One region of the Thermobacillus sp. genome, then DNA from elsewhere that is predicted to be linked to it. Evidence: predicted binding sites of a transcription regulator. Region 1 holds the regulator's gene; the other holds the start of a gene.

The links. The regulator LexA, encoded in region 1, represses DNA repair genes until DNA is damaged. The targets are predictions, from matches to a motif close to CGAACATATGTTCG.
Region 2: the regulator LexA is predicted to act here: its motif matches at 2,969-2,982, upstream of C6W55_RS13205 (DNA polymerase IV).

What each region holds. Positions count from the first base shown of each region.
Region 1 is NZ_QEWA01000033.1:97,551-112,943, forward strand. Features, by position in the region: gene C6W55_RS06600 (ribonuclease H-like domain-containing protein) at 1-922, opposite strand, end outside; gene C6W55_RS06605 (DEAD/DEAH box helicase) at 919-3,207, opposite strand; gene tlp (small acid-soluble spore protein Tlp) at 3,446-3,679, shown strand; gene rnz (ribonuclease Z) at 3,685-4,623, opposite strand; gene metH (methionine synthase) at 4,731-8,168, opposite strand; gene C6W55_RS06625 (1,2-dihydroxy-3-keto-5-methylthiopentene dioxygenase) at 8,314-8,856, shown strand; gene C6W55_RS06630 (HAD family hydrolase) at 8,929-9,720, opposite strand; gene C6W55_RS06635 (hypothetical protein) at 9,739-10,284, opposite strand; gene C6W55_RS06640 (DUF896 domain-containing protein) at 10,306-10,494, opposite strand; gene C6W55_RS06645 (LysM peptidoglycan-binding domain-containing protein) at 10,667-10,948, opposite strand; gene lexA (transcriptional repressor LexA) at 11,300-11,923, shown strand; gene glnA (type I glutamate--ammonia ligase) at 12,003-13,331, opposite strand; gene C6W55_RS06660 (MerR family transcriptional regulator) at 13,353-13,766, opposite strand; gene C6W55_RS06665 (methionine gamma-lyase family protein) at 13,828-15,105, opposite strand; gene hflX (GTPase HflX) at 15,225-15,393, opposite strand, start outside.
Region 2 is NZ_QEWA01000044.1:39,927-55,319, reverse strand. Features, by position in the region: gene recG (ATP-dependent DNA helicase RecG) at 1-1,657, shown strand, start outside; gene C6W55_RS13215 (stage VI sporulation protein F) at 1,769-2,056, shown strand; gene C6W55_RS13210 (SOS response-associated peptidase) at 2,172-2,852, opposite strand; gene C6W55_RS13205 (DNA polymerase IV) at 3,037-4,275, shown strand; gene C6W55_RS13200 (YolD-like family protein) at 4,470-4,817, shown strand; gene C6W55_RS13195 (hypothetical protein) at 4,911-5,318, shown strand; gene C6W55_RS13190 (GT-D fold domain-containing glycosyltransferase) at 5,412-6,122, opposite strand; gene C6W55_RS13185 (glycosyltransferase) at 6,320-7,006, shown strand; gene C6W55_RS13180 (polysaccharide biosynthesis protein) at 7,039-8,022, shown strand; gene C6W55_RS13175 (nucleotide sugar dehydrogenase) at 8,071-9,384, shown strand; gene C6W55_RS13170 (class I SAM-dependent methyltransferase) at 9,390-10,232, shown strand; gene C6W55_RS13165 (glycosyltransferase family 2 protein) at 10,229-11,314, shown strand; TPP riboswitch at 11,376-11,485, shown strand; gene C6W55_RS13160 (ABC transporter substrate-binding protein) at 11,612-12,676, shown strand; gene C6W55_RS13155 (thiamine-binding protein) at 12,725-13,027, shown strand; gene C6W55_RS13150 (ABC transporter permease) at 13,017-13,808, shown strand; gene C6W55_RS13145 (ABC transporter ATP-binding protein) at 13,792-14,562, shown strand; gene C6W55_RS13140 (TatD family hydrolase) at 14,665-15,393, shown strand, end outside.

The DNA of each region.
Region 1 (15,393 bases):
GGCCGAGGCCGCCGGACAGCAGGCGGCCGAAGCGGATCGCGAGACACGCAAGCGACAGCATGTCCAGCTCGTTGTGCCGGAACACGGCGCCCAGGGGCTCGGGATCTTCGTCCTGCAGAAACCGGAAATAGATCGCCGGCGCCATCGAACCCGGCACGTCGCCCGAGCGGACGATGCCGAGCCGCTCTTCCTCGACATGGCTGAGGCGGAGCGAAGCGAGCGTGTTGCGCCAGATGCTGCGCGAAGGATGGAGAAAATCGAGATGCCACGGTTCGGCTGCCGCGCGGCAGCCGAATCCGTTCATGATGAACCGGCCTTTCAGGAGCGGCCAGTCGAATGTCCGGCCGTTGTAGGTGGCCAGATACGGCCGCTCCGTCAGCTTCACGCGCAGCTCTTCCAGCATCGCGCGTTCTTCCGCCGGATGGCGGATCAGCGTCTGTTCGATGACGAACCGGTCCCCTTCGACGTATCCGATGCCGGTCATGAACGGCACGTTGCCCGCGCCGACGCCCAGCCCGGTCGTCTCCAGGTCGAGGAACAGGATGCGCTCGGCCTCCGGCGCGGGGCCGTTGCCGCCGCTGCACAGCGCGGCCAGCGCATGGGCGCATTCGGCCAGTTCATCGAGCCGGTGAAAGCCGTGCCGGTGATCGAGCGGATAGTCGACCCGGCGGACAAGGCATTCGCCGGCTTCATTGACGAGGCGCGTCACGCCGAGCGCCGTCCACGCCGGGTCGAGTGCGGGGCTGACGCTGTCCGCGTGCCGAAGATCGCCGGCCTCCGGCGCCGGTACGGCCCCGGCTGCATCCGGCTGCCGGCATTCCGGCTGCCCCCCGCCCGTTCCGTTCGGGCTCGCTCCCCCGCCGCCCGGCTGCGCGCCGGCCGAACCGCGCAGCCGGTTCATCCGCTCGCGCAGACTGCTCACGGCGCCCCCACCGCCGTTTCCTCGAGCAGCTGCAGCGCCTGGCTCTTGCCGAGCAGGCCGACCTCCTCGATCGGCCCGACACAGGCCGGGCAGCCGCTCAGGCAGGTGCAGCCGCGGATGAGCTGCCTCGCCCGTTCAAGCAGTTCGTCGTGCAATTCGAACAGCCGCTCGGAGAGGCCAATGCCGCCGGGATAGCGGTCGTAGAAATAGATCGTCGGCCGCTTCATGTGCACCGACTTCACCTGCGGATAGACGCGGATGTCGAACGGATCGCACATCAGGTAGAGCGGCGCGATGTGGATAAGCACGTTCGCAATGCCGAGCAGCGCGCTCTGCATCGCATTCGTTCCGAGGCGCGCCGCCGCCTCCTCGCTGAACGAGAACCAATAGCCGCTCGTATGCAGTTCTTCCTCGGGCAGATGAATCGGTCCGGAACCGATGTTCTCGTGGGTGCGGAGGCGGATTTTTTTGAAAATCGTCGGCCGCGCGTTCACTGTCACTTCGCCGTACTGCCGCACGATGCCGCCGCTCTCCGCCTCCCGGTCGACATGGAGCACCTTCAGTTCCACGGCCATGTTCGCATCGGTGAAATAATCGACGCTCACTTCGCGGACGTAAGCTTTTTTCTCCGGATAGTCGAGCTTCTCCACCTGGTACTGCACGCCTTCGTGGATGTAGATCGCTTCCTCGTGGATGAGCGTCGGCGCGCTGAACCGGTCGACTTCGCCGATGACACGGCTGCCGTTCGTGATGTCGATGATGACGAAATTCTCCTGCGCCGCCGAGCGAAGCGAAATGTTGTTCGCCGGGAACGACTGCGCCATCCAGTACCAGCGGTCCTTCACCCGGTGCAGCACCTGCTCCTCGACGAGAAACTCCAGCATGTCCTCGAGCTTCTCGCAGCCGAACGTTTCGCCCTTCTCGAACGGCAGCTCGTAGGCCGCGCATTTCACGTGGTCGATCAGGATGAGCAGGTTGTCGGGATGGATGAGCGCGCGCTCCGGCGGCCGGTTGAGGAAGAATTCCGGGTTCTGGATTACATACTGGTCCAGCGGGTTGCTGCTCGCGACGAGGAACGTCACGGCTGTCCCGTGCCGGCGGCCGGCCCGGCCCGACTGCTGCCAGGTGCTCGCGATCGTGCCCGGATAGCCGTTGATGACGCACGCCTGCAGCTGGCCGATGTCGATGCCGAGCTCCAGCGCGTTCGTGCTGACGACGCCGAGGATCTCGCCATTGCGCAGGCCGCGCTCGATCTCGCGCCGCTGTTTCGGCAGGTAGCCGCCGCGGTAGCCGCGGATCTGCTTGCCGCCGGGCAGCTGCTTCACCGCGTCCTGCAGGTAGGTCAGCAGAATTTCGACCCGGACGCGGCTGCGGGCGAAGACGATCGTCTGAACCCCCTGGCGGAGAAGCATCGCGGCGAGCCGCTGCGTCTCGAGCACGCTGCTGCGCCGGATGCCGAGCTGCTGGTTGACGACCGGCGGGTTGTAGAAGATGAAATGCTTCTCACCGGACGGCGCGCCGTTGTTGTCGATGACCTGCACCTTGTCGCCGATGAGCCGCTCCGCGTGCTCGCCGGGATTGTCGATCGTCGCCGAGGCGCAGAGGAAGATCGGGTTCGAGCCGTAGAACCGGCAGATCCGTCTGAGGCGCCGGATGACGTTCGCGACGTGGCTGCCGAAGACGCCGCGGTAGGCGTGCAGCTCATCCAGCACGATATATTTCACGTTCTCGAACAGTTTGACCCATTTCGTATGGTGCGGCAGAATTGCGGCGTGCAGCATGTCCGGGTTCGTCACGACGATGTGCCCCGCGTTCCGGATCGCCTGCCGGACCGTCGGGGGCGTGTCGCCGTCGTAGGTATGCGTCTTGATGTCCGCCTCCATCAGATCGGCCAGCTGCTGCAGCTCGGCGACCTGATCCTGCGCGAGCGCCTTCGTCGGGAACAGGTAGAGCGCCCGCACGCCGTTGTCCTCCAGCAGCGCCTGCAGGACGGGCAGGTTGTAGCAGAGCGTCTTGCCGGAAGCGGTCGGCGTGACCGTCACGATGTTCCGGCCGGCAAGCACGGCCTCGAAGGCCGACGCCTGGTGGGAATAAAGCCGGTCGATCCCCTTCGCGCGGAGCGCCGCCTCCAGCTTGGGGTGCAATCCGCGCGGCAGCGGCGCGTACACCGCTTCGCGCGCCGGAATCGTCTCCCAGTGCGTGACGTTGTTCATGATCTCGGGGCGGCTGCGAAGATCGTTCAGCCATTCGTCCAGATTTTCTGCCTTGCCGGTCCAACGGTTCATTGCATCTGCTCCCATGCTTTACGCACTTTACTCCATTGTACAGAATATATGTTCGCCCTGCAACGCTTCGCCGGAAAGACCGCTCACACCATGTCAACGATTGGCCCGCCTTCCCGGCGATTCCGAAGTGCCTCAAGTCATAAGCACCTTGCGCGCGATCCATCCTAATCGCGTAAATCCGCGTTCTCCGGCTTGCCGTGCCGGGAAGCGGTCAAATCCTTCACGAGGTGATGAAGCCGTGGCCAAACCGGACAATCGCGAAGACAACGTGCCTCGCCTGCAGAAGGCGATCACGAACACGATTCGCAACATGAGGGAAGCCGAAGAATATCTCGACGAGCACGCGAGCGAGATCGGCGATGAAGAGCGGAGACGGATCGAAGCGAAGAACGAGCGGCGGCGGGAAAGCCTTGCCGGCCTTCGCTCCGAAATCCGGGACGAAGCAAATTTTCAGCGCGAACAAGGGGAATGACGCTGTTACGTTCTCCGCTTGTGCGGCAGCTGAACGGTGAGGAAATCGCGGGCCGCGGCGGATGACGGAAAGACTTCCCGGGCTTCCGCTTCCAGCCGCGGCAGATCTTCGTCCCGGTAGCGGCCGCTGAAATGTGTGAGCAGGAGCCGCGCGGCCCGCGCATCGCGCGCGGTGCGCGCCGCTTCCGCCGTCGTGCTGTGCCCGTATTCGGCCGCCTTGTCGGCGAGCGCCGCTTCGAACGTCGCTTCGTGCACGACGAGATCGGCGCCTTCGGCCAGCCTGACCGCCGCATCGCACGGCGTCGTATCGCCGAGGATGGCGATGATCCGCCCCGGAATCGGCGGTCCGACGACGTCGGCGGCGCGGATGACGCGGCCGTCCGGCAGCGTCGCATCCTCTCCCCGCTTGAGCTGCGCATACAGGGGCCCCTGCGGCACGCCAAGTTCGGCCAGCTTCGCGGCGTCCAGCTTTCCCGGCCTCGGCCGCTCCTCGATCCGGTAGCCGTAGCAGGCGATCCGATGGTTCAGCGGCGCGGCCGTGACCGTAAATTGGTCATCTTCATGGACGACTCCGCCGTCTTCGTCGATTTCCCGGATTTCCAGTTCGTAATGCACATGGGCCCCCGTGACGGTGAACGTCGTCTCGAGCCAGTGCCGGATGCCCCGCGGGCCGTGAAGCGTGAGCGGCGTTTCGCAGCCCATCGAGGAACGGCTGCCGAGCAGCCCCGGAAGCCCGAAGACATGGTCGCCGTGCAGGTGCGTCACGAAGATGCGCTCCAGCTTGCAGAGCTTCAATCCGGCGCGGAGCAGCTGATGCTGCGTCCCTTCGCCGCAGTCGAACAGCCAGAACGTGCCGCGCTGCGGCGGCATCGCAAGCGCCGACGCCGTCACGTTCCGTCCTTCCGCGGGCCGTCCGGCCGCCGTTCCGAGCATGGTCAGTTCCATCCGACACACCTCCGTATCCAGTGTAGCCGATCGCCGTCGAGCCTACTCGGCCGCGGGTCCGGTGATCGAGAAATCCCCCGCACGCTGCCGTGCGGGGGATTGGTCCGTCATTTGTCCACGTTGAAATATTGGGCTTCCGGATGCGCGAACACCATCGCGCTGACCGACGCTTCCGGCTCCATCATATACCCTTCCGTCAGTTCCACGCCGATATCCTCCGGATGCATGAGCTTGAACAGCTTCTCCTGGTCTTCCAGGTTCGGGCAGGCCGGGTAGCCGAACGACACCCGGATGCCCTGATAGCGGGCCGCGAACCGCTGTTTCATCGTCATTTCCGGCGGGTCCGGGAATCCCCAGACGTCGCGCATCATCTGGTGGACGCGCTCCGCGAGCCCTTCCGACGTCTCGAGGGCGAGCGCCTGCAGCGCGTGCGAGCGGAAGTAGTCGCCCCGCTCTTTCGCCTCTTCCGCCAGCCCGCGCACGCCTCGTCCGGCCGTGACGACGAGGAAGCCGACAACATCCATGACGCCGCTTTCGACCGGTTTCAGGAAATCGGCCAGGCACAGGAACGGTTCGGTCCGCTGGCGCGGGAACGAGAACCGCTCAATGATTTCCCCGCTGCCCGCCGGGTCGTAGATCAGAATGTCGTTGCCGTCCGACTGCGCCGGGAAGAAGCGATACATCGCATCGAGCCTGAGTGTCTTCTTCTCAGCTGCTTCGCGGATCAGCCCGTCCACCGCTTCCTTCAGCTGCACCGCCTTCTCGTCTCCGGCAGCGAGCAGGTCGCTGACGGTGCCGCGCAGACCGAGATGGTGGCCGAGCAGCATCTGCATGTTGATGTACGGCACGATCTGGCTGATCGGAATATCGCGCAGCACGCGCCGCTCGAAATCCGGCGGCATGAATACGGGGACGTTCTGCGAAACGTTCGAGCGTACGTTCGCCGGTGCCGCCTCCTCCCGTTCCCGTTCCCGCGATTCAGCCAAAGACGCCTTCAACTCCCGATGTTCTTCCTCCAATTCGCGCCGGGCATCGGGGTCCATCAGCTTGTTCGCCAGTTCGAGGCCGTTCATCGCGTCCTTCGCGTACAGCACCAGCCCGTCGTACTCCGGCGCGATGCGCGTCTTCGTGAACTTGCGCGTAAGCGCCGCGCCGCCGACGAGAATCGGCGTGTCGATGCCGGCCGCCTTCAGATCCTGCGCCGTCGTCACCATCTGCTGCGCCGACTTGACGAGCAGGCCGGACAGGCCGATGATGTCGGCGTTCTCCCGCCGCTGCGCCTCGATGATCGCTTCCGGCGGCACTTTGATGCCGAGGTTCACGATTTCGTATCCGTTGTTGGACAGAATGATCTCGACGAGATTTTTGCCGATGTCATGCACGTCGCCCTTGACGGTCGCGAGCATGATTTTGCCCTTGACGCTCGTCTCGGTTTTCTCCATGTGCGGCTCGAGGTACGAGACGGACGCCTTCATCACTTCGGCGCTCTGCAGCACTTCGGCGACGATCAGCTCGTTGTTGTTGAACAGCCGGCCGACTTCCTCCATGCCGCGCATAAGCGGGCCGTTGATGATGTCGAGCGGCGCATATTTCTTGAGCGCCTCGTCGAGATCGGCGAACAGGCCGTCCTTCGAACCTTCGACCACGTAATTCGCGAGCCGCTCTTCCAGCGGGAGATCCGCCGTGTTCTTCGCCTTCTTCTCGACGGTCTTGTCGCGGAAAGCGGCGACGAACGCGGCGAGCGTCTCGTCGTTCGTATCGTAAATGAGCGCTTCGGCGAGCTTGCGCTCATGCTCCGGAATCGAGGCGTAGCGTTCCAGCCGCTCCGTGTTGACGATGGCGTAGTCAAGCCCCGCCTTCGTGCATTCGTAGAGGAACACGGAGTTGAGCACTTCGCGTCCTGCCGGCGGCAGGCCGAACGAGACGTTGCTGATGCCGAGGATCGTCTGGCAGCGCGGCATCTCCTGCTTGATGAGCCGAATGCCTTCAATCGTCTCCTTCGCCGAGCCGATGTACTGCTCATCGCCGGTGCCGACCGGGAAGACGAGCGGGTCGAAAATGATGTCCTCCGGCTGCAGCCCGTATTTGTTGACGAGCAGGTCATACGACCGCCGCGCCACCTCCAGCTTCGCATCGCGCGCGATCGCCTGGCCCCGTTCGTCGATGGTGCCGACGACGACCGCCGCGCCGTATTTTTGGACGAGCGGCACGACCCGCTGGAACTTCTCTTCACCGTCTTCAAGGTTGATCGAGTTGATGATCGCCTTGCCCTGCGAGAACTTGAGCGACGCTTCGATGACCCGCGGATCGGTCGTGTCGATGACGAGCGGCACCTTCACTTTCTTTACGACTTGCTCGAGGAAACGGGTCATGTCGGCCAGCTCGTCGCGGTCCGGGTCCTGCAGGCAGACGTCGATGACGTGCGCCCCGTTCTTCACCTGGGCGCGGGCGATCTCGGCCGCTTCCTCGTACTTGCCTTCCGCAATCAGCCTTTTGAACATGCGCGAGCCGAGCACGTTGGTCCGCTCCCCGACGAGGTACGGCCGGTTTTCCGGCTCGATGTACACGGTCTCGATGCCGGAGACGGCCGGCGGATGGCTGCCGGTTTCGGTCCGCGGCTTGTAAGGCGCCAGCGCTTCGGCGAGCGCCCGGATGTGCGCCGGCGTCGTCCCGCAGCAGCCGCCCGCGATGTTGAGCCACCCTTCGCGCGCGAATTGCTCCATCTTCCGCGCGAGCGATTCGGGCGATTCGTGATAATGGCCGTTCTCGTCGGGCAGCCCGGCGTTCGGATAGCAGCTGACGGCCGTCTTGGCGATGGACGCGAGGCTGCGGATGTGATCGCGCATGAATTCCGGACCGGTCGCGCAATTGAGGCCGATCGAGATCGGTTCCAGATGTTCCAGCGAAATATAGAATGATTCAATGTTCTGTCCCGCCAGCGTCGTGCCCATCGGTTCAATCGTGCCGGAGATCATGACGGGCAGCTTCCGTCCGGCTTCCTCGAACGCGCGATGTACGCCGATGCCCGCCGCCTTGACGTTTAACGCATCCTGGCACGTCTCGATGAGCAGCGCGTCGACGCCGCCCTCGATCAAGGCCAGCGCCTGGACATAATAGCTTTCGGCGAGCTCGTCGAACGTGACGCCGCCCGTCACGGACAGCGTCTTCGTCGTCGGCCCCATCGAGCCGGCCACGTAGCGCGGCTTCTCCGGCGTCGAGAACTTCTCCGCCGCTTCGGCCGCAAGCCGGGCCGCGGCGATGTTGATCTCGCGCGCCTTGTCCGCGATGCCGTACTCGGCCAGCACGACGCTCGTCGCGCCGAACGTGTTCGTTTCAATGATATCCGCGCCGGCGTCCAGATACGCCTCGTGGATGCCGCGGATCACATCCGGTCGCGTCAGGACGAGCATCTCGTTGCAGCCTTCCAGCTCTTCGCCGCCGAAATCGGCGGCGGTCAGGTTCGCCTGCTGGATCATCGTCCCCATTGCGCCGTCCAATATGAGAATGCGATGTTTCATCGCTTCCTGCAGGGTCGGTTTCGACATGGGCACACCTTCCGCCAAAAAAGTTAAGCCTTATTCTAGCAGAATGAAAAACGCCTGAAAAGCCCGGACCCATCGACAAACGCGCTGAAATCGTGTATAATTCAGGTTAATGATTGATAAATCCTATTGGAAATGAGGGATTAAGATGGCCGAGATTCGCATCCGCAACACCAACGAGAGAATCACCGGCGAGGAGAATGTGCGCGAATTTCTGAATGGACAAGGTGTCCTCTACGAGCACTGGGATACGTCCAAACTGCCGGAGCATCTGCGGGAAAAATTCGTGCTGAGCGATGAGGAGAAGAACGAAATCCTCCAAGCGTATGACGCGGAGATCCGCGATCTCGCCGGCCGGCGCGGCTATCAGACGTGGGACGTCATTTCCCTGTCCGACGCGACGCCGAACCTGGATGAGCTGCTGAAGAAATTCGAACAGGTGCATACGCACACCGAGGACGAAGTCCGCGCCATCGTGGCAGGCAAAGGCATCTTCATCATCAAGGGCAAGCCGGAAGTCGGCTACTTCGACGTCGAGCTGGAAGCAGGCGATGTCATCTCCGTTCCGGAAGGCAATCCGCACTACTTCACGCTGATGGAAAACCGTCAGATCGTCGCCGTGCGTCTGTTCATCGAGCCGGCGGGCTGGGTCGCCCATCCGTACGAAGATCCGGAATTCCAAAAAGCATAAATTCGGCCTTACATGTTCGGAAGCCATCCGCCCAAGCCCCTTTCGGCAAGGAGCGGATGGCTTCTTCGCTGCTTACAGCCGCTCAAGCAGCGCCGGCAGTTCGCGCAGCGAACGGATTTCGCAGGCCGGTTCAATCTCGCCGGACCGCTTGAGACCGTGCCGGTTGATCCATACCGAATCCATGCCGACGGTGTTCGCGCCGAGAATGTCGGTCGTCAGCTTGTCGCCGACCATGACGCCGGCATCCGGCCCGATACCGAGCAGCGACAGCGCATGACGGAAGATTGATGCCGCGGGCTTGCCTTCCCCGAATTCGCCCGAGATGACGATATGGTCGAAGTACGGCGCGAGCTCCGGTACGCCGGCCAGCTTCTCGCGCTGCAGATCGGGCGATCCGTTCGTCAAGAGCAGCAGCTTGTAGCGGCCGCGCAGCCGATCCAGCACTTCGAACGTCTCGTCGTAGACGAGCGGCCGCGCCCGGCGCTCCGCCGGGAACCGTTCGGCCAATTCTTCGCCGAGCCGCTCATCCTCGATGCCGATGCCGCGCAGGCCGCGGATCCACGATTCACGGCGATAGGCCGGCGCAAGCGCCTCGAGCTTGCGGAACTCCTCCTGCTCTCCCTCGCGAAAACGCGCCCACAGCCCTTCGAACGGATTGATGCCGATCCGTTGGGTGAACGGATAGGTTTCGTAGGATTCGTACAGCGCTCGCGCTTCCCGGCGAACCGACGCTTCCAGCTTCTCCGGATCCGCGCCGGTCCGCTCTTGCGCATACCGGCAGACCGCCTCGAACGCCTCCTTCACGCTGCGTTCGTCCCACAGCAGCGTATCATCCAGGTCGAACAGTACCGCTTGTTTTGCCATCCGGTTTCTCTCCCGTCATTACTTTTTCTTGTCTTTCTGCTGCTCGGTGTAGGGAATGCGGTTATCCTCCGCAAACCGCTGCAGCCGGTCGGCCATCTCGTCGATCGGATACCGGTTCAGCATGCGCGAGAATACCCAGTTGCCGCCCTTCTTCGGCTCGATGATGATGTATCCCGGACGGATGACGGTAATCGCCTTGATCGCGCTTGCCGTCAGCGTCTTGTCGCCGGTAAATTTGCGCGTGCCGACGAAATCCCTTCCCACGAGCAGATAGGGCCGTCGGAACCAGAACAGCGCCGCCAACGCCAGATAACACGCGACCGTCAGCCAGAAGATCGGCGTCTCGAACGGATTCGTCGTGTTCGGATCGTCCGCGGGAATCGTCATCATATAAATGTAGAAGCCGATGAACAGGATCAACAAAGCCGGCAAGACGTAATTGCGTCCCCTGTAGCGGTCCGTCACCGCTCCCGGCGAAGCGACGGCTTTGAGACCGGCTTTCTTGCGCCGTTTGTTCAGCTGTTCCGTGTTCTTGCGGACTTTCCGTTCCCAAGAGCGGGACATGCCAGCTCCCCCTTCTATACGCTAATGCTTCAACGTGCCGCCTGTTTCATCCGTCCAGCGGATCGCGTCGAGCTGCTGTTTCAGATTGCTTCGGAAACGCGCCAGATATTGCCTGCGCAGCTTGTCCCGCTCCGCCGTCTCTTCCGGCGTGAGACCGATCGTCTTGTGCTTGCGGGCAAGCTCGTTGATGCGCGCCGTCAATTCGTCCATGCGTGATGTGCCTCCCATACCCCTGACATACCACACCTTACTTTGACATCCCGGCCGGATCGTTGTCAAGCCGACAACAAAACAAAAACAACCCGGAAACGGCTTGAACCGTTCCCGGGCCAATCCATCGGCAATCGACAGGGACGCTCCCGTCTTCCGCTTCCGCACCGGATCAGCGGCCGGACCAATCCGGGATGACGAGCTGCTGTCCCGCTTGGATCACACTGCCGTCCAGACCGTTGCGCTTCCGGATTTCATAGACGGCGCGGCGCGTGTCCATCCCTTCCGCCTTCGCCGCTGCGGCGATCTCCCACAGCGTCTCGCCGGCATCCACGACAATGACCGATTCCGCGGGAGCCGGTTCGGCCGGCACCCGTTCCGACGCGCCGGTTCCCATGATCATGAAACCCGCGCTGACCAGCACGATGAACAGCATGGCTGCGGCATAACGCATGAAAGTGATCCGTTCCCCGCTCGCCGCGCGTTGCCTGCGAACCGCGGAAGTCTGTCCAACTTCGCCAGGACGGCTTTCTTGGATGGAACGATAGGACCGGCATTCACTTACATACATCATGGCCAACACCCCAAACAAACGTTCTCGTTTTGTAATCCCATCATAACACGAACATCTGTTTGCCGTCAATCATTTTTAGAACATTTGTTCCGGGAATGCATGTTCCCGCTTTGAGCCGTCCGCCGGATTTCCTGCAAAAATGCGAACCTGTGTTTTCGAGAACGAATGTTTGTGCGAACTCGGGTTCTGTGCTATAATTTGGTGTAACCAATATTTGATGGAGTGAATGCCGTGTCCAGAATATCCAACCGCCAGCAAGCCATACTGGAATTCATTAAACGGGAAGTCCGGGAGAAAGGCTATCCCCCTTCCGTTCGGGAAATCGGTGAAGCCGTCGGCCTTGCTTCCAGCTCGACCGTCCACGGCCACCTGGATCGGCTGGAGAAGAAGGGACTCATCCGCCGCGATCCGACCAAACCGCGCGCGATCGAAATATTGGATGACGACAACGAAGATCAGCTGCCGTTCCCGCTCGCCGTCACCCGCGTCCCGGTCGTCGGCAAGGTAACGGCCGGCGCGCCGATCACGGCGACGGAGAACATCGAGGAATATTTCCCCCTCCCCGCCCATTTCACCGGTGATGACGATGTGTTCATGCTTACGGTCAAGGGCGACAGCATGATCGAAGCCGGCATCCACGACGGCGACTATGTCATCGTGCGCCAGCAGCAGACGGCGCAGAACGGCGACATCGTCGTCGCGATGACGGAAGACGACGAAGCAACCGTCAAGACGTTCTACAAGGAGCGCGACCATATCCGGCTGCAGCCCGAGAACCCGGCGATGGAGCCGATCCGGCTGAAACATGTCACGATTCTCGGCAAAGTCATCGGATTGTTCCGCAGCATCCGTTGAATACGGCGCCCGAATATTGAAGCCCCGCTTGTCCGGCAGCGATGCCGAACTTGCGGGGCTTTTCCTTTGCTCTTATTCATCAATACAGCGTCAAATATTGATCGCGTTCCCACTGGTGAACCTGCATGCGGTACATGTCCCATTCGATTTCCTTCAGTTCGTAGAAATAGGACAGGGCGTGATCCCCCAGCGCCTCGCAGATCACTTCGTCGCGGATCAGCTCGTCCAGCGCTTCGCGCAGGCTCGAGGGCAGCATCTGGATGCCTTCTTCGATCCGTTCCTCCTCGGTCATGACATAGATGTTCCGGTTCGTCGGCGCCGGCAGTCTCATCCGGTTCTTGATGCCGTCAAGTCCGGCCTTGAGCATGACCGCGAGGCAAAGGTACGGATTGGCCGCCGGATCGGGGTTGCGCACCTCGATCCGCGTGCTCAGCCCCCGCGACGCCGGAATGCGCACCATCGGGCTCCGGTTGCTCGCCGACCAGGCGACATAGTTCGGCGCTTCATAGCCGGGCACAAGCCGCTTGTACGAATTGACGGTCGGATTCGTAACGGCCGCGAACCCGCGGGCGTGATGCAGCACCCCGGCCATGAACCAGCGCGCGGTATCGCTCAGACCGAGCGGATCGTCCGGATCGTAGAACGCGTTCTCGCCGTCCCGGAACAGCGAAAGATGGCAGTGCATGCCCGATCCGTTCACGCCGAACAGCGGCTTCGGCATGAACGTCGCATGCAGGCCGTGCTGCCGCGCAACCGTCTTGACGACGAGCTTGAACGTCTGAATCCGGTCCGCCGCCGTTACCGCATCGGAATACTTGAAGTCGATCTCGTGCTGGCCGGGCGCGACTTCATGGTGCGAAGCCTCGATCTCGAAGCCCATCTCTTCGAGGGTGAGCACGATTTCCCGGCGGCAGTTCTCGCCGAGGTCGGTCGGCGCGAGGTCGAAATAGCCGCCCTGGTCGTTCACTTCGTGCGTCGGATTGCCGCGCTCGTCGGTTTTGAACAGGAAGAACTCCGGTTCCGGACCGACGTTCATCGTGGAAAAGCCGAGCTCCTCCGCTTCCTTCAGCACCCGTTTCAGAATGCCGCGCGGGTCTCCCGCGAACGGCGTCCCGTCCGGCATGTACACGTCGCAAATCAGACGGGCGACCCGGTCTTCCGTCACCCACGGGAAGACGACCCATGTATCGAGATCGGGATACAGATACATGTCGGACTCCTCGATCCGGACGTAACCCTCGATCGAGGAACCGTCGAACATCATCTTGTTGTCCAGCGCCTTCTCGAGCTGGCTCAGCGGAATTTCAACGTTCTTGATCGTCCCGAGCAGATCCGTGAACTGCAGACGGATGAACCGGACGTTCTGCTCCCGCGCGATGCGCAGGATGTCCTCCTTGGTGTAGCCCATCTTATCCTCTCCTTGCCGCGATTAAGGTTTATTGTTGTAGAACCTGGACAGCTGACCCTGGATGAGCGATGTCCTGCCGGGACGGCGTTCGAGCAGCTGCTGCTTGAGCAGCCGGTGGAGCTGCAGATCCGTCAGTTCGCGGCGTTTGCTTTCCGTCTGCGGCGTAATGACCGTCGCTTCTTCCGATTCCTTTGAAACCGGATTCATCACTTGCTTGATTCCGGCGATGTTGACGCCTTTCTCGATCAGGGACTTGATCTCCAGCAGCCGCTCGACATCGTTGAACGAAAACAGGCGCTGGTTGCCCGAAGTCCGCGCCGGCATGACCAGACCGTGCTGCTCGTAGTAGCGGATTTGGCGGGCGGTCAAATCCGTCAGCTTCATCACGATGCCGATCGGGAAGAGCGCCATGTTTCTGCGGATCTCGTCACCCATGCCGCATCAACCTTCCAATTTTTTGTAGTATGGGTACTCGTATCGACACGAATAAAACGTGTCAAGAAATGTTAGGTTTAATTACAATGTTAGACCGTTCGGCAAGCCGTGTCAAGGCGGAAAGCACCCCAAGTTTTGCGTGCGCGTACGTCAGCCCGCCCTGCATATACGCGATATACGGCTCCCGGATCGGCGCGTCGGCCGAAAGTTCCAGGCTTCCGCCCTGCACGAACGCGCCGGCCGCCATGATGACGGGATGCGCATATCCCGGCATGTCGCCCGGTTCCGGCACGGCGTGCGCGTCGACGGCCGCCGCCTGCTGGATGCCCTGCACGAAGGCGATGAGCGAGTCGGCCGAATCGAACCGGACGGCCTGAATCAGATCGGTTCTCGGCTCGTTCCAGCGCGGTTTCGACTCGAAGCCCAGCTCCTCGAACATGGCAGCGGCAAAAATGCTCCCTTTCACCGCCTGCCCTACCATGTGCGGCGCAAGGAAAAATCCATGGAACATCCAGCGCTGCATGCCGGCCGTCGCGCCGACTTCGCCGCCGATGCCGGGCGCGGTCAGCCGGCCGGCCGCCTTCTCCACGAGATCGGCCCGGCCGCAGATGTAGCCGCCGGACAGCGCCAGCCCGCCGCCGGGATTTTTGATCAGCGAGCCGGCCATCAGATCGACGCCGACCTCCGTCGGCTCCGTCTCCTCGGTAAATTCGCCGTAGCAATTGTCGACGAAGACGATGGCGTCGGGCTTGACCGCCTTCACCCGGCGCACCATCTCGCCGATCTCGTCCACGGTGAACGATGCGCGCCAGTCGTAGCCGCGCGACCGCTGGATGGCGATGACGCGGGTCCGCTCGCCGATCGCGTCCAGCACGGCGTCCCAGTTGACGCGGCCGCCTTCGGCCAGCGGCACCTCCCGGTAGCCGATGCCGAAATCGCGCAGCGATCCCTTGCCGTCTCCCGGCTCGCCGATCACTTTGTGCAGCGTGTCATACGGCCGCCCGGTCATGTAGAGCAGTTCGTCCCCCGGCCGGAGCACGCCGAACAGCGCGCAGCTGATCGTATGCGTGCCGGATGCGAAATGCGGCCGCACGAGCGCCGCCTCCGCGCCGAACACGTCGGCATACACCCGGTCGAGCGCCTCGCGCCCGCTGTCATTGTATCCGTATCCGGTTGAACCGTTCAGATGAAAATCGCTCACCTTGTGGCGCTGAAACGCGCGGATCACTTTCCACTGGTTCCGTTCCGCGATCCGGTCGGCCTCGCGGAGCCGCGGGGCGATCCGCTCTTCCACCGCCTCGGCGAGACGGAGCAGTTCGCTGTCAATGCCGTGAATCATCCAGTCTCCATCCCATCGCTTCATAATTGTCAGACCCATTAAAGCACATTTCGTTTCCGGTAATCAATCGCAAGGCGGCGAAACAGAATAGCCAGGTCCGGAACGAACCTGGCCCCAGCCTACAGCGCATAAGGCTGCAGCTTATATCCGCTCACCTCATATTCGCGCTTGTTCAGCCGTACCGCAATCCGCATCGTCTCCCCGTCGTCCGAGACCGACTGTTCGACAACTTCACCCATCCGGTGCGCAAGGGCGATCAGATCGCCCCTTGCGGCGGGAATCGCGAAC
Region 2 (15,393 bases), on a different contig from region 1:
TCCCGACCGCGGGGCGTCGAAGACCGGCACGCTGCAGCCGGTCTACTCGGTCGGAGGCGGCATCACGCAAAGCTGGATGCGCAAGACGATCGCGCAGGCGCTGCAGCAGTTCGGCCATCTCGTGCCGGAAGTGCTGCCGCACGAGCTGATCCAGCGGCACGGGCTGATGCCGCGCAGGGAAGCGGTAATGCGGATCCACGCGCCGGGCAGCGCGGAAGAAGGCCAGGCCGCGCGCAGGCGGATGGCGTATGAGGAGCTGTTCCTGTTCCAGCTCAAGCTGCAGGCTTACCGCGCGCATACGCGCCGCAAGCGGGACGGCATCGCGCATACGGCGGACAACGCGGCGATCCGCGCGTTCGCGGCGGGACTGCCGTTCGAGCTCACCGACGGGCAGAAGAAAGCGGTGAACGAGATTCTGCACGACATGCGCCAGCCGTATTGCATGAACCGGCTGCTGCAGGGTGACGTCGGCTCCGGCAAGACGGTCATCGCGGCTATCGCGCTCTATGCCGCCGTGAAGAGCGGGCATCAGGGGGCGCTGATGGCGCCGACCGAGATATTGGCCGAGCAGCATCTGCGCACGCTGGAGAAGCTGTTTGCGCCGCACGGCATCCAGGTGGCGCTGCTGACCGGCAGCCTGACCGAGCGGCAGCGGCGGGACGTGCTCGCCGGGCTGCAGATGGGCATGATCGACGTCGTCGTCGGCACCCATGCGCTCATTCAGGAAGATGTCCATTTCCGCAGCCTCAGCCTGGTCGTGACGGACGAGCAGCACCGGTTCGGCGTCGGCCAGCGCAGCATTCTGCGCCGCAAGGGGATCCATCCGGACGTGCTGACGATGACGGCGACGCCGATTCCCCGGACGCTGGCGATTACGGTGTTCGGCGACATGGACGTCTCGACGCTGCGCGAGCGTCCGAAAGGGCGGGTGCCGATCAAGACGTACTGGGTCAGGCACGACATGCTGGACCGCGTGCTCGGCTTCATCCGGCGGGAAGTGGCGGCGGGGCGGCAGGCTTACATCATCTGCCCGCTGATCGAGGAATCGGACAAGCTGGACGTGCAGAACGTCATCGATCTGCATCAGCAGATGCAGCAGGCCTTCCCGGATCTCAAGGTCGGGCTGCTGCACGGCCGGCTGACCGCGGCGGAGAAAGACGCGGTCATGCGCGAGTTCGCGTCCGGCGAAGCGCATGTGCTCGTCGCGACGACCGTCGTCGAGGTCGGCGTCGACGTGCCGAACGCGACGCTGATGGTCGTGATGGACGCCGACCGGTTCGGCCTGTCGCAGCTGCACCAGCTCCGGGGACGCGTCGGACGCGGGTCGTACGCGTCCTATTGCGTGCTGATCGCCGATCCGAAATCGGAGACCGGCCTTGAGCGGATGCGGATCATGACGGAGACCGACGACGGGTTCGAAGTGTCGCGGCGCGACCTGGAGCTCAGGGGACCGGGCGATTTCTTCGGCACGAAGCAGAGCGGCCTGCCGGATTTCAAGGTGGCGGATCTGTCGTCCGATTACGCGCTGCTGGAGACGGCGCGGGACGACGCGGCGGAGTTGGTGTCGCGGGAGGCCTTCTGGCACGATCCCGCCTGCGCGCGGCTGCGCGAGATGTTGATGCGGGATCCGGTCTTTCAGGGCGAACAGCTCGATTGAATTATTTTCGGCCGAAATTTGCGGCGGATGACAACTGCGCGGTGCGGACGTCATATCCTGAAATGACGGCCCCGGCCCGGCCGGACCGTCAATGCGATGGAGGTGCCGCGCGTGGGTTATCAGCAGTACGGCATTCGGCCCGAGTTGGTCGAGCGCGTCAAACGGAAGATGAAAAATCCGGCAACCAAGGAGCGGATGAAGGCGCTGCTTAACGGCGTGACCAAGTACGACCTTCAGGATCGGGCGAAGGTGCGCCGTCTTGTGCGCTCGGCGGCCGCCATCCTGAACGAGCCGCTCACGTCCGACCTGGAAGAGCGGATCATCGCATTCGTGATCGCGCAGCGGATCGATCCGAACAACACGCTGCATCTGCTCCGGCTGTGGAGCATGTTCCGTTAGGGCGCTGCGGGTCAAGCGGGTCGGACAGCGAAAAAACTTCCTCTGTTCCGGGATTCGTCACACGGATCCGCGGACGGAGGAAGTTTTTCCTTTATATGCCCTATGCCGTCCGTTCTCAGGATTTGGCGAGCGGCTCGATCAGGGACGGATCGTCGACCTTGACGCTGCCGACCGCTTTTCCGACCGGATACGCTTCGAGCTCGGACGCCGGATAAGGCGCGTACAAATGCCGCAGCGCTTCGGGATCGCGCACGCTGCGGTCCAGCCAGAGCGCCTCGTCTTCCGGACGCAGGATGACCGGCATCCGGTTGTGGATGGGCGCCATCAGTTCGTTCGGTTCCGTCGTCAGGATCGCCACCGTGCTGATGCGCCGCCCGTCCGGCGCGGTCCATGTCTCGTACAGGCCGGCCATGCTGAAGATACCGCCGCCGCGCAGCACGATGCGAAGCGGCTGCCGGCTGCCGTCCGGCTCCGTCCGCCATTCGTAGAAGCCGTCCGCCGGCACGAGGCAGCGCTTCGTTCGGAGCGGCCCGCGGAAGGCCGGCTTGTCCGCGGCCGTCTCCGCGCGGGCATTCAGCAGGCGGCTGCCGATTTTCTCGTCCTTCGCCCAGGACGGGATGAGTCCCCACCTCAGTTCCCCGAGCCGGCTCGTCCGGCCGTCGCTGATGACGGCAGGCACCATCTGCCCCGGCGCGACGTTGTATTTCGGCCGGTGGTACGGAATGTTCGTCACGCCGATCATGTACCGCACCATCAGCTCTTCCAGCGTCACCGTGATCGTGTAGCGGCCGCACATGCGCGATTCTCCTTTGCGTTCTTCTCTTGAGGCCATTATAGCGTCTTGCGGCGTGCCGCCGCCACTGCCTGCGCATGCGCGCCCGCTGAACCTTACAGAAAAATACTGTTGATACACAAACATAAGTTCGTGTATTTTGAATATGATAAGAACATACGTTCTTGTCTCGGGGGAGGACGGGGCGATGGCGCGGAAACAGCGGGTGATCATGCTGGCGGACTGCCAGTCGTTCTATGCCAGCGTCGAGAAGGCGAAACATCCCGAGTACGAGGAGAAGCCGCTTGTTGTGGCGGGCGATCCCGAGCGCCGTTCGGGCATCGTGCTCGCCGCCTGCCCGCTCGCGAAGGCGCGCGGCGTCACCACCGCCGAACGGCTCGGTGAAGCGCTGGGCAAGTGCCCCGACTTGATCGTGGCGAAGCCGCGCATGCAGGAATACATTGAGTATTCCCTGCTCATCACGCGCATCTACGAGTCGTTCACGGACATGGTCGAACCGTACAGCATCGACGAGCAGTTCCTCGATCTGACCGGATCGGCCCGCCTGTTCGGCGGACCCGAGGAGGCGGCCCGCCGGATCCAGAAGCAGGTGCTGGAGCAGACCGGCGTCTACGTCCGGTTCGGCATCAGCACGAACAAGGTGCTGGCGAAGATGGCGTGCGACAACTACGCGAAGAAGCATCCGACCGGCATTTTCCGGCTCGATCCGGATCGTCTCGAGCAGACGCTGTGGCAGCTGCCGGTCGGCAAAATGTTCATGATCGGCTCGCGCATGACGGCGCACCTGAACCGGATGGGCATCGAGACGATCGGCGACCTGGCGCGGGCGCCGCTTTCCCGGCTGCGGGCGCGTTGGGGGATCAACGGCGAGATGATCTGGCGCATCGCGCGCGGGTGCGACGATTCGCCGGTGACGCCGGACACCCACATCGGGCAGAAAGGCATCGGCCACCAGATGACGCTGCCGCGCGATTACGAGACGCGGGAAGAACTGCGGGTCGTGCTGCTCGAGCTGTGCGAGCTCGTCTGCCGGCGCATGCGGGCCAAGGGGAAGATGGGCCGGACGCTGGCCGTCGGCTGCCAGGGCGCCGACTTCGACCGGCCGAGCGGGTTTTTCCGGCAGATGACGCTGCCGTATCCGACCCAGGCGACAAACGACGCCTACCGGTTCGCGTGCGAACTGTTCGACCGGCATTGGGACGGCCTGCCGGTGCGGAAGGTCGGCGTCGCGATGACCGGTCTGCAGGACGACCGGGAATATCAGCTGCTGCTGTTCGACCACCGGGAGAAGTACCGCGCCCTCGAACAGGCGACGGACCGGATCAAGGACAAGTACGGCGACGATTCGATCATCCGGGCCGTCTCGCTCACCGAGGCCGGGCAGGCGAGGGACCGGGCGCGCAAGATCGGCGGCCATTACAAATGACGCCGGAGCGGCATGCGCAGGGCGGCGGAGCACGGTCGGCGGCCTCGCGCAGACGGCGGTCCGGAAAGTTCGGGCCGGCTCCCGGGAGCGGAAAGGCGACAGGAGCGGGTCGGAAGAAAGGCGGCAAGTGCGGGTCAGACGTCGGCTAATCATCAACAGAGGATCAGACATCGAAGAGAGGATGGCGGACAGCAATGGCAAAACCGCGCGTGAACAAATTGACATCCGGGTACAATCTGCTCTGGGAATCGAGCCGGATGATGCTGCCCGAACACAAGGAGCGTATCAATGGCCACCGGGAGTCGCTGAACCGCAAAGAGCGCCCCGTGCTTGACGAACAGGAGATGGAGGAGCTGGCGCTTCGGATCGGCGAATCGCTCGAGACGGGCCGGCCGGTCACGCTGAAGCTGTACGGCGAGTATGCGGACCGGGAGGTGACGGGCGTCGTGACGAAGGTCGATCCGCAGGCCGGACGGATCCGGCTGCGCACGGCGCTGGGGGACATGTGGGCGAAGATGCGGGATGTGATCGGCGCGGAATAAAAAAATCCTCATTTATCCTCCATAGTTTGTCTATACCGCTTAGCACCAAATCCCATAGACTGTAGCATCTCAGGCAAGCAGGGGGTGAATGGGATGGGAGTTTTCCTCGATCAACGCAGCTCAATGAACTCCAACACGGTCGGTGCTCCGAACGTACCGCTGAGCGCTACGCCGACGCTGTTCGGCATCATCGGGCTTCAGACGCAGAACGCGCCGAACACGATTATCGCGCTGGACGGCATGGTCGGCATCAGCGGCGACATCGGCGACACGTTCACGGTTGACATCGTCCGCGGCTCGACGTTCAACCCCGCCAATGTCATCTTCACGTTGACCGGGACGGTGAGCGTAACGGGCACGACGGAAGTGCACTCCTTTACGGCACAGGATCTGCTGGCGCCGCCGGCTGCGGAGACGGTCTACACGGCCTTTATCTCGGGCACGACGACGGCCGTGCGGAACGGCCCGGAAGTGTTCCGGGGCATCGCCTCGACCGCCTGAGTGCGCCGCCCTGCGCAAGAACCCCGGTTTTCGGGAAGAACCCCGGCTCCCGGGGTTCTTGTTCATATTGCCAAGCGCAAAAGGACGCCCGATTCAGTTCGGGCGTCCTTTTGTGATGATATGGAGCGCTTTGCCGAAGTCGAGCGCGACTTTGCCGGTCTGTTCGGCGGTGCGCTGAGCCAGCACGACGGCGTTGACGCCGCAGGAGAACAGCGCGATGTCGTACAGGTTGCGGTTGTCGGAAAGAAATTTGAGCGCCTGTTCCATCTGGGAATAGTCGGAGAACGGATAGGTCAGCGTGACGCGGATGCCCCGGAAACGGTTCTCGATGACCCGCTTCGCCGCGTCGGCATGGTGCGTCACGACCGCGATCCGCTTGCCGGCAAGCGTCTTCCAGAACATCGGATCCGTCGCCAGCATCCGGTTCACGCAGGCGTGGCAGACCGCTTTCGGCACGATGCGGAAATGTCGGAATACGCGATCCGTCAACTTGCGCTTCAGGTAGTCCGGCGCGTGGATCGTCCGGTCGCCGAAGGGCAGAATGCCAACGATGTCGGCTTTGCGGATCGACTCGGCGACGGCGTCGCGCAAGGGCAGGTTCGGCAGCCGCAGCCCTTTCTTGCCTTCGTTTGCTTTCACGGCCCACGGCTCTTTCAGCACGGCGTCGATCGGCCAGACGGTCTGCTGGGCGAGCACGAGATTCTCGCCGTCCCCTACGCGGACGAGCGACAGCGGCGATTTCGTCTTGAGCGCATGCGCAATGCGCTGCAGCACCTGCGCTTGCATCAGCTGCGTTCGATCCACGATGTATCATTCCTCCCGAAGGACAGAGATGGTGCGGGATTCATTTTTCAGTATATGTCCGGCTTGCCGAGGGGCATGGATGTCCGCCGCCGACTGCGGCCTGCGGCCGGATTTGGACGAATGGACGAGATCAATCAACCATGCGGCCGGCGCCTTGCATTCATACATTGAACGAGGAACAAGCAAGGAGGTTGAACATGGCCAGGCGAGTCGTCATCGAGATCAATTTCAACAACTACGGCATTGTCCCGGATCGGCTCAAGCCGGTATGGATCCGCAACCGGATCGCCATCTTCCGGCGATATACCCTCCGCTGTCTGCAGCGCCAGACGAACCCCGACTTTCTCGCGCTGCTGAAAGTTGCGGAAGAATCCGAGCCGCTGCTGAACGGACCGCTGCGCAAAGACTGGGAGGACTTCCCCCCGAACGTGCGGTTCGGCTCGGAGCGGACCTGCGTCGAAGCGATACGCGCGTTCACATCCGGTTGTGACGAATTGTTCGTGGCGCGGCTCGATTCCGACGATCTGTACCGCAGAACGTTCGTGCAGCTGCTCATGGACTGGAAGCCGAAGCCGGGCACCGTCGCCCTGATCAATCAGAACGGCTACATGTGGGACACGATCGAGAACGTGATGGCCGAGGTGTACCATTTTTCGCCGCAGTTCTATACGTACATCTACAAGACGAAGGACTATCTGGACGGTTACCGCGTGAAGCTCCCCGGCAAAGGCCACGGCTTTGTCATCAAGCTGCCCCACGAGCTGCTGCCGGGGCGGAACTACGTGAACATCGTGCACGGCGCCAACGCGTCGAGGAAAAAAGTGCCGGCAAAGGGCAGGCTGAGCGAACAGCAGATGAAAGCCGTGCTGAGCGAATTCATCTAAGCCGCCCGCCGGCTGAGAAGGGAGACGAGGGCATGTACAGCGGCAGCACCATCCTGGTGACGGGCGGGACGGGGTCCTGGGGACGCCATCTCGTCCATACGTTGCTTCACAAATACGACCCGCGGGAAGTTCGGGTGTTCTCCCGCGGCGAGCATCGGCAAGTCGAGATGGAACGGGAGCTCGGCTCTGACGGGTGCGTCAGGTTCATCATCGGCGATGTGCGGGATTACGACGCCGTTCATGACGCCTGCCGCGGCGTCGATATTGTCTTCCATCTCGCGGCGCTGAAGCATGTGCCGATCTGCGAACGGCAGCCCGACGAGGCGTTCCGGACGAACGTGCTCGGAACCGAGAACGTCATCCGGGCTGCCATTGCGCAGCGGGTCCGGAAGGTTGTGGACGTATCGACGGACAAGGCGGTCGACCCGGTGAACGTGTACGGCATGACGAAGGCGATCGCCGAGAAGCTGACGCTCAGGGCGAACAGGCTGACCGACGCAACGCGGTTCGTCTGCATCCGCGGCGGCAATGTGCTTGGCACGAACGGCAGCGTCGTGCCGTTCTTCCTGGAGCGGATACGCCGCGGCGAGGATCTGCCGATTACGCACCCGGAGATGACGCGTTACTTCATGACGCTGCCCGAAGCGATCGGCCTGCTGCTGCGCGCGGCGGAGGCGGCGCTGGGCGGCGAGACGTTCGTCATCCGCATGCCGGCCTGCCGCATCCGCGATCTGGCGGAGGTGATGATCGAGCGGTCGGGCGCGGATGTGAGAATACGGGAAATCGGCATCCGGGAGGGCGAGAAGCTGCACGAGACGCTCGTGTCCGCGCGCGAAGCGCTGCATGCGCGGCATTACGACGACGAAGTGCTCGTCATTCTGCCGCCGTCCCCCGAACCCGAACTTGCGCGCAAATATGCCGCCTGCCGGCCGGCGAAGCCGCAGCCGTACCGCTCGGACGACGAACTGCTGGACAAGGCGGGCATCGCCGGACTGCTGGATGCCGGCGGGTTCTGAGGCGGCATGGGGACTGACGGCGCCATCAAGGCGGAGAGGAGGCGCGATATGGATACTCATGATCGGCCCGCTGCGGCCGTGGTCGGACTCGGCTATGTCGGGCTTCCGATGGCCGTGGCGCTGGCGAAGGCCGGATACCGGGTGTACGGACTGGATGTCGACGAGGAGAAAATCAACCGGCTGAACGCGGGCAAGTCGACGGTGATCGGTATCGACGACGAGACGATCCGCTCCGTCCAAGGCGAATTCACCGCCGGCGGCGACTACGCTGCCGTTTCACGGGCCCAGACGATTGTGATCTGCGTGCCGACGCCGCTGACGGCGGAGCGCGAGCCGGATCTGACGTTCATCCGCTCGGCGGTCGCCGCCATGCTGCCGCATCTGAAGCGGGGAACGCTGGTCGTGCTCGAGAGCACGACGTACCCGGGCACGACGGATGAGCTCATCCGCCGCGTCGTCGAAGAGGCACGCGGCTGGCGGGTCGGCGAAGATTTCCATCTCTGCTACTCGCCCGAGCGGATCGACCCGGGCAACCGCGTCTATCGGCTGGACAATTCGCCGAAGATCGTCGGCGGCGCGACGCCGGCCTGCCTCGAAGCGGGCGTGAAGTTCTACCGCTCGATCGTGCAGCAGGTCGTGCCCGTCAGCTCGACGGCGGCGGCCGAAGCCGCCAAGCTGTTCGAGAACACGTTCCGCAATGTCAATATTGCGCTCGTGAACGAATTTGCGCTGCTCTGCGAACGGCTCGGCATCAGCGTATGGGAAGTGGTGCGGGCGGCGGCGACGAAGCCGTTCGGCTTCCTGCCGTTCTGGCCGGGTCCGGGGATCGGCGGCCACTGCATACCGGTCGACCCGATCTACCTGAACTGGACGGCGAAGCGATACGGCCGGCCGATGAAGCTGATCGAGCTGGCGGACGAGGTGAACCGGCGGATGCCGCAGCACGTCGTCGAGCGGGTGACGGAGCTGCTGAACCGGGAAGGGAAGCCGGTGCGCGGCGCGCGCATCGCGCTGATCGGCATCGCGTACAAACCGGATGTCGACGACGTGCGGGAATCGCCCGCCCTGGACATTCTGGACGAACTGGCCGCCCGGCAGGCGGACGTCGTCTGCTGCGATCCGCTCGTGCCGTCGTTCCGCCATCGCAGACGGACGTTCCGGACGGTGAGCCTTACGCCCGAACTGCTGGCCGGCCTCGATCTGGCGGTTATCCTGACCCGGCATGCTTCGGTCGACGTTCGCCTGATCGCGGAGCATGCGCCGCTCGTGCTGGATACGAGGAATGTGCTCGACGGCTTCGAAAGCGGACATATCGCCCGGCTGGGAGAGCCGTCTCTCGGGCTGCCCGCCGCGCAGGGGTGAGATCCATGGTCAATGAAGATCAAGTCAACCAGCGGTACTACGGTAAGGCGGGCTCCAGCGCGTCGCACGAAGCGACGCGCGCCCGCATTCATTGGATGTGCAGGCATGCCAGACGCAAAAGGGTGCTGGATGTCGGCTGCAGCCAGGGCATCGCCTCGATTCTTCTTGGCCGCGAAGGGTATGAGGTGCTCGGCATCGATCTGGAAGACGAGGCGATCCGCTATGCGCGGGCGGAGCTGGCGAAGGAGCCCGCCATCGTCCGGTCGAACGTCCGCTTCATGACGGCGGATGCGACAAAGCCGCACGACTGGGGCCCGTTCGACACGGTGCTGCTCGGCGAAGTGCTCGAACATTTCACCCAGCCGGAGCGGGTGCTGGCCAATGTCTCGGGCTGGCTGGCGGACGGCGGCGTCTGCATCATCACCGTGCCGTTCGGCCTGCACGCGTTCCATGATCACAAGCAGACGTTCTACGCGGGACGGCTCGCGGAACTGACCGACCCGTATTTCGACGAGCTTACGATGGAAGTGCATCACCGCTACCTCTGCTATGCCGGCCGCAAGCGGTCGCTCAGGTTCCGCAGACCGGACAACGCCGACCGCTTGAAGCGTCTGATCCGGCTGGACGAGGAACATTTCCTCGCCTACGAGCGGCAGTATCAGCAGGGGGCGGGGAAAATGAGAGGCATGATCCAGAGCCAGAACGCGCGCATTCAGGCGCTGGAGGAGCAGTTGAAACAGAAGGACGGCCGGATCGAAGGGCTCATCCGCCAGCTGAGGGACCTGCAGCGGCAGCTCGCGGAAGCGCGGAAGAAACGGTCCGAACCCGGGAAAGGAGGGAGGACGTGACGACGATCAGTCTGTGCATGATCGTCCGCGACGAGGAAGCGGTGCTCGGCCGGTGTCTCGCATCGGTCGCTCCGGTCGTCGACGAGCTTGTCATCGTCGATACCGGTTCGACGGACCGCACGAAGGAGGTGGCGGCCTCCTTTGGCGCGCGCGTCTGCGATTTCGAGTGGGTGGACGATTTCGCGGCGGCGCGCAACTTCGCGTTCGACCAGGCGTCATGCGAGTTCATCATGTGGATGGATGCGGACGACGTGCTGCCCGACGGGGAGCGGGAAAAATTCGCGGCGTTCAAGGCGCAGATTCCGGATCACGCCAACGCCGTGCTCATGCCGTACTGGCTGGCGTTCGACGCGGCGGGAAGGCCGACGGTCGCGACGCGCCGCTGCCGGCTCGTCCGGCGGGGCCGGGGCTATCGCTGGCACGGACGGGTGCACGAGTATCTGGACATCTCAGGCGCCCATGCCATCGCTGTCGATATCGGCATCGCGCATTATCGCACCACCCGGGACCATTCGGACCGGAATCTGCGCATCTACGAGCGGATCGCGGCCGAAACCGGCGGTCTCAAGGGGCGCGATCTCTATTATTACGCGAACGAGCTGGCGGACGCCGGACGTTTCGGGGAGGCGGCGGAAGCCTATCGGGCGTACCTGGCTGAGCCGGCCGGCTACCGGGAAGACAAGGTGACGGCCGCGCTCAGGCTGTCCGACTGCTGCCGGCGTCTGGGCGATCCGGCCGGCCGGATCGACGCGCTGCTCCGCTCGTTCCTGTTCGACGCGCCCCACGCGGAAGTGTGCTGCGCGCTCGGCGGATGGTTCGAGGAAGCGGGGGACTGGCGGACGGCCGCCTATTGGTACGAGCGGGCGCTGGACGCGCCGCTCGCCGAAGGCTGGCTCGGCGTCGTCAACAACGCCTGCCGCACGTGGCTGCCGCATGCGCGGCTCACCATCTGCTACGGGCAGCTCGGCCGCTGGGCGGATGCGGCAAGACACAACGAAGCCGCGCTCGGGTGGCTGCCGGACGATGAAGGGCTGAAGGCCAACCGGCGCATTCTGGAGGAAAAGCTGCGGGAAGGCGCCTGATACTCCGCCCGCACTTGCGCATTCGCGCCCGTCTGCTATAATGAGCGTGACGACAACCGAACAGAAGCCCCGGGGAGCTGGGACAGCCGGCTGAGAGGGTATCCGGACGCGATACCGACCCTGTAACCTGATCTGGATAATGCCAGCGTAGGGAAACGTCAAGCAGCGCGCCGCATGCGTCAGACCGCATGCCGAGCCGCAACGCTCATGCGCACCGAATCGAAGGCGCCTTCCGGTCAGGGGGGCGCCTGTCGTCTGTTGTCGCGACAACAGATGCAAGGACGGGAGAGGACCGGAATGCGAAGGAAAAGAAGAAAAAGCTGGGGTCTGCTCGCACTCGCGCTGCTGCTTGTTCTGGCCGGCTGCGGCGGGGGAAGCGGCAATGACGGAGGAAACGGCGGAAACACCGAAAACGGCGGTAATGCCGCCAATGCGGGCGGAGCCGCGGACGGATCGGACAAGCCGCTCCAGAAGGTGCGGGTCGTGCTCGACTGGTCGCCGAACACGAACCATACGGGGCTGTATGTCGCGCGGGACAAGGGATTTTTCGCCGAGCAGGGACTTGATGTCGAGATCATCCAGCCCGGCGAAGCGGGCGCCGATCAGATGGTCGCCTCCGGCGAAGTCGAATTCGGTGTCAGCTACCAGGAAGCGGTCACCCTCGCGCGGACGAACGGCGTGCCGATCGTGTCGATCGCGGCCGTCATCCAGCACAACACGTCCGGCTTCGCTTCGCCGGCGGAGAAGAACATCAAGACGCCGAAAGATTTCGAAGGCAAGAAATACGGCGGCTGGGGTTCGCCCGTTGAGGAAGCGGTCATCGACTCGATCATGCAGGAAGACGGCGGCGACGTAAGCAAAGTCGTGTTCGTGAACGTCGGCGACACCGATTTCTTCACCGCGGTGAAGCGGGACGTCGATTTCTTCTGGATTTTCTACGGCTGGACCGGCATCGAGGCGGAGCTCCGCGGCGAGGAACTGAACATGATCTACCTGACCGATTACAGCGAAAAGCTCGACTATTATACGCCGGTGCTTGCAACGAGCGAGAAGCTGATCGAGGAGAAGCCGGATCTGGTGAAGGCGTTCGTCGCCGGCGCGGCCGCGGGGTACAAGTTCGCGATCGAAAGTCCCGAGGAAGCGGCCGACATTCTGATCGCCGCCGAGCCCGACCTGAACGCGGAGCTCGTCAAGGCGAGCCAGAAATGGCTCAGCGCGAAGTATCAGGACGATGCGCCGCGCTGGGGCGAGCAGAAGCTGGAAGTATGGAAAAACTACGCCGAATGGATGGCCGAGCACGGCGTGATGGAAGGCGAGTTCGATCCGGAAGCGGCATTCACGAACGAGTTCCTGCCGGAGTAAGTCGGTGAGGGCGTTCGAAGCACAAAGGAAGAAAGCGGGGAATCCGGCATGGCCGACGCACTGTTGAGCATTCAGATTCTGCCCCACACACCCGGCGGGGAAAGCGTCATCCCTTACGTGGACCGAGCGATCGACGTGATCAAGGCATCGGGGCTGCCCTACCGGGTCGGGCCGCTCGAGACGACGATCGAGGGCGATCTGGACCGGCTGCTTCCGCTCGTGAAGGCGATGAACGACGCGCTGATCGAGGCGGGATGCCCGTCCATCATTTCGCAGGTGAAGATTTACTACAATCCGACCGAAGGCGCCTCGATGGCGCGCCTGCTGGAGAAATATCCCGATGGGCAATAAATGGATGAGAGGATGGCCGCCGCTGGCGGTCATCGCATTATGCGCCGCCGCCTGGGAAGCGGCGGTCCGTCTGTTCGCGATTGAGCCGTACATTCTGCCGAGCCCGTCTGCGATCGTGCGCGAAGCGATGCAGCCGAACGTCTGGCCGCGGCTTCAGATGCACACGCTGGCCACCGTCTGGCGGACGCTGACGGGCCTTGCGCTCGGCGTCCTCGGCGGCATTGTGCTGGCTGCTGCGATTCACCTGACGCCCGGCGCCCGGCGGGCGCTGGCGCCGCTGCTCGTCCTGTCGCAGAGCGTGCCGGTCATCGTGCTCGGACCGCTGCTTCTCATCTGGCTCGGGTTCGGCGAGGAGCCGAAAATCGTCCTCATCATGCTCGTCTGCTTCTTCCCCGTGACGGTCGCGATGCTGACCGGGCTGCGCGAGAGCGACCCGGCGCTGCTTAGCTATCTCGCGATGATCGGCGCCGGCCGGTGGACGATCTTCACGAAGCTGGAGCTGCCGAACGCGGTGCCCTACCTGTTCTCGGGCTTCCGCATTGCGGCCGCATACAGCGTGACGACGACGGTCGCAGCGGAGTGGCTCGGCGCAAGCAGCGGGCTCGGCTATTACATCAAACTGTCCTACAGCGGGTTCGAGACGGCGCGCATTTTCGCCGGGACGATCATCATCATCGCGTTCAGCATGCTGATGTTCGGCGCCGCGGCGCTCGCCGAGCGGCTGGTCGTCCGCTGGCGGCCCAAGGCGGAGAGGAGGAATGACCATGCCTCCGGCGCTTGAAGTGCGCGATGTCGTGAAGCGGTACGGAGATACGGAGGTGCTGGCCGGCGTCTCGCTGACGGTCGAAGACGGCGAATTCGTCTCGCTGATCGGGCCGTCCGGGAGCGGCAAGAGCACGCTGTTCCGGGTGATCGGCGGGCTGGAGCCGGCTCAGCGCGGGGAGATTTTCATCGACGGACGCCGGACGAACGGGGAGCGCGGGCTGATCGCCTATATGCCGCAGCAGGCGTCGCTCTTGCCGTGGCGGACGGTCGCCGGCAACATCGAGCTGGCGCTCGGCATCGCCGGCGTTCCGCGCGGCGAAGCGAAGAGCCTCACGCGGGAGTGGCTGGGCCGCGTCGGCCTTGCGGACTATGCGGACGCCTGGCCGCACACGCTGTCCGGCGGCATGCAGCAGCGCGTCTCGTTCATCCGCGCGCTGCTCAGCCCGCAGAAGCTGATGTGCCTGGACGAGCCGTTCGGCGCGCTGGACGCGCTGACGCGGCAGCATATGCAGGAGTGGCTGCTGTCCATGTGGGAAGCGAACCGGCGCGCGGTGCTGCTGGTGACGCACAGCATCGAGGAGGCGCTGCTCCTGTCGGACCGGATCGTCGTCCTGTCGGCGCGGCCGGCGTCCGTGCTGCGCGAGTTCGCCGTGCCGTTCGGACGGCCGCGCGGCGGGAAGCTGTGGAAGACACCGGAATTCGCCGAGCTCAGGGACGCGATTTACGATTTGCTGAAGCCGGCTGCTGCGGGCGGACCGGACGGAGCGTAAGCGGATCTGCAGTCTGGAAAAGATGCGGGTCGGTTTTTGCGGATCAAGTGCCGGGGATGCGGGTTCCGTTTTCCGGCGCAAGGTGTGAAGGAGGCGGAAAGCATGGCGAAGGAGCGGGAGGCGTTTGGCTGGATCGACGCCCATATTCATGTGGACAAGTACGAACCTGAGGAGCGGGAACGGCTGCTGGCCGAGGCGTATGCCGCGGGCGGCGAGGCGGTCGTGGGCGTGTCGATGAATCTTGAATCGAGCCGCGAGAACCGGAAGCTTGCGCTCCGGCATGCCGGCCGGTACATGCCGGCCTACGGCCATCATCCGGAAATTCCGCTGCCCGAGCCGGACGAGGAAAAGGAGTTGTTCGCCTGGATTCGCCGTCTCCACGAGGCGGGCGAACGCTTTGCGATCGGCGAAGTCGGCTTGCCGTACTACACGCGGACCGAAGCGGAAGCGGCCGGCCGTCCGTTCAACGAAGGCCCGCACCTTGCGCTGCTCGACCGGTTCGCGGCGCTCGCAGCGGAGCTGGACCGGCCGATCGTGCTGCACGCCGTCTACGAAGATGCGGAGAAAGCGTGCGACATTCTGGAGCGGCATGGCATGAAGCGGGCGCATTTTCACTGGTTCAAGGGTCCGGAGGCGACGATCCGCCTGATGATCGCACGCGGCTGGCATGTGTCCGTGACGCCGGACGTCGTGTACGAGCCGGAGATTCAGGCGCTGGTGCGCGCATATCCGCTGGAGCTGCTCATGGCGGAGACCGACGGACCGTGGCAGCACGAAGGGCCGTTTGCCGGCCGGCCGACGACCCCCGCGATGGTGCGGGATGTCATCCGC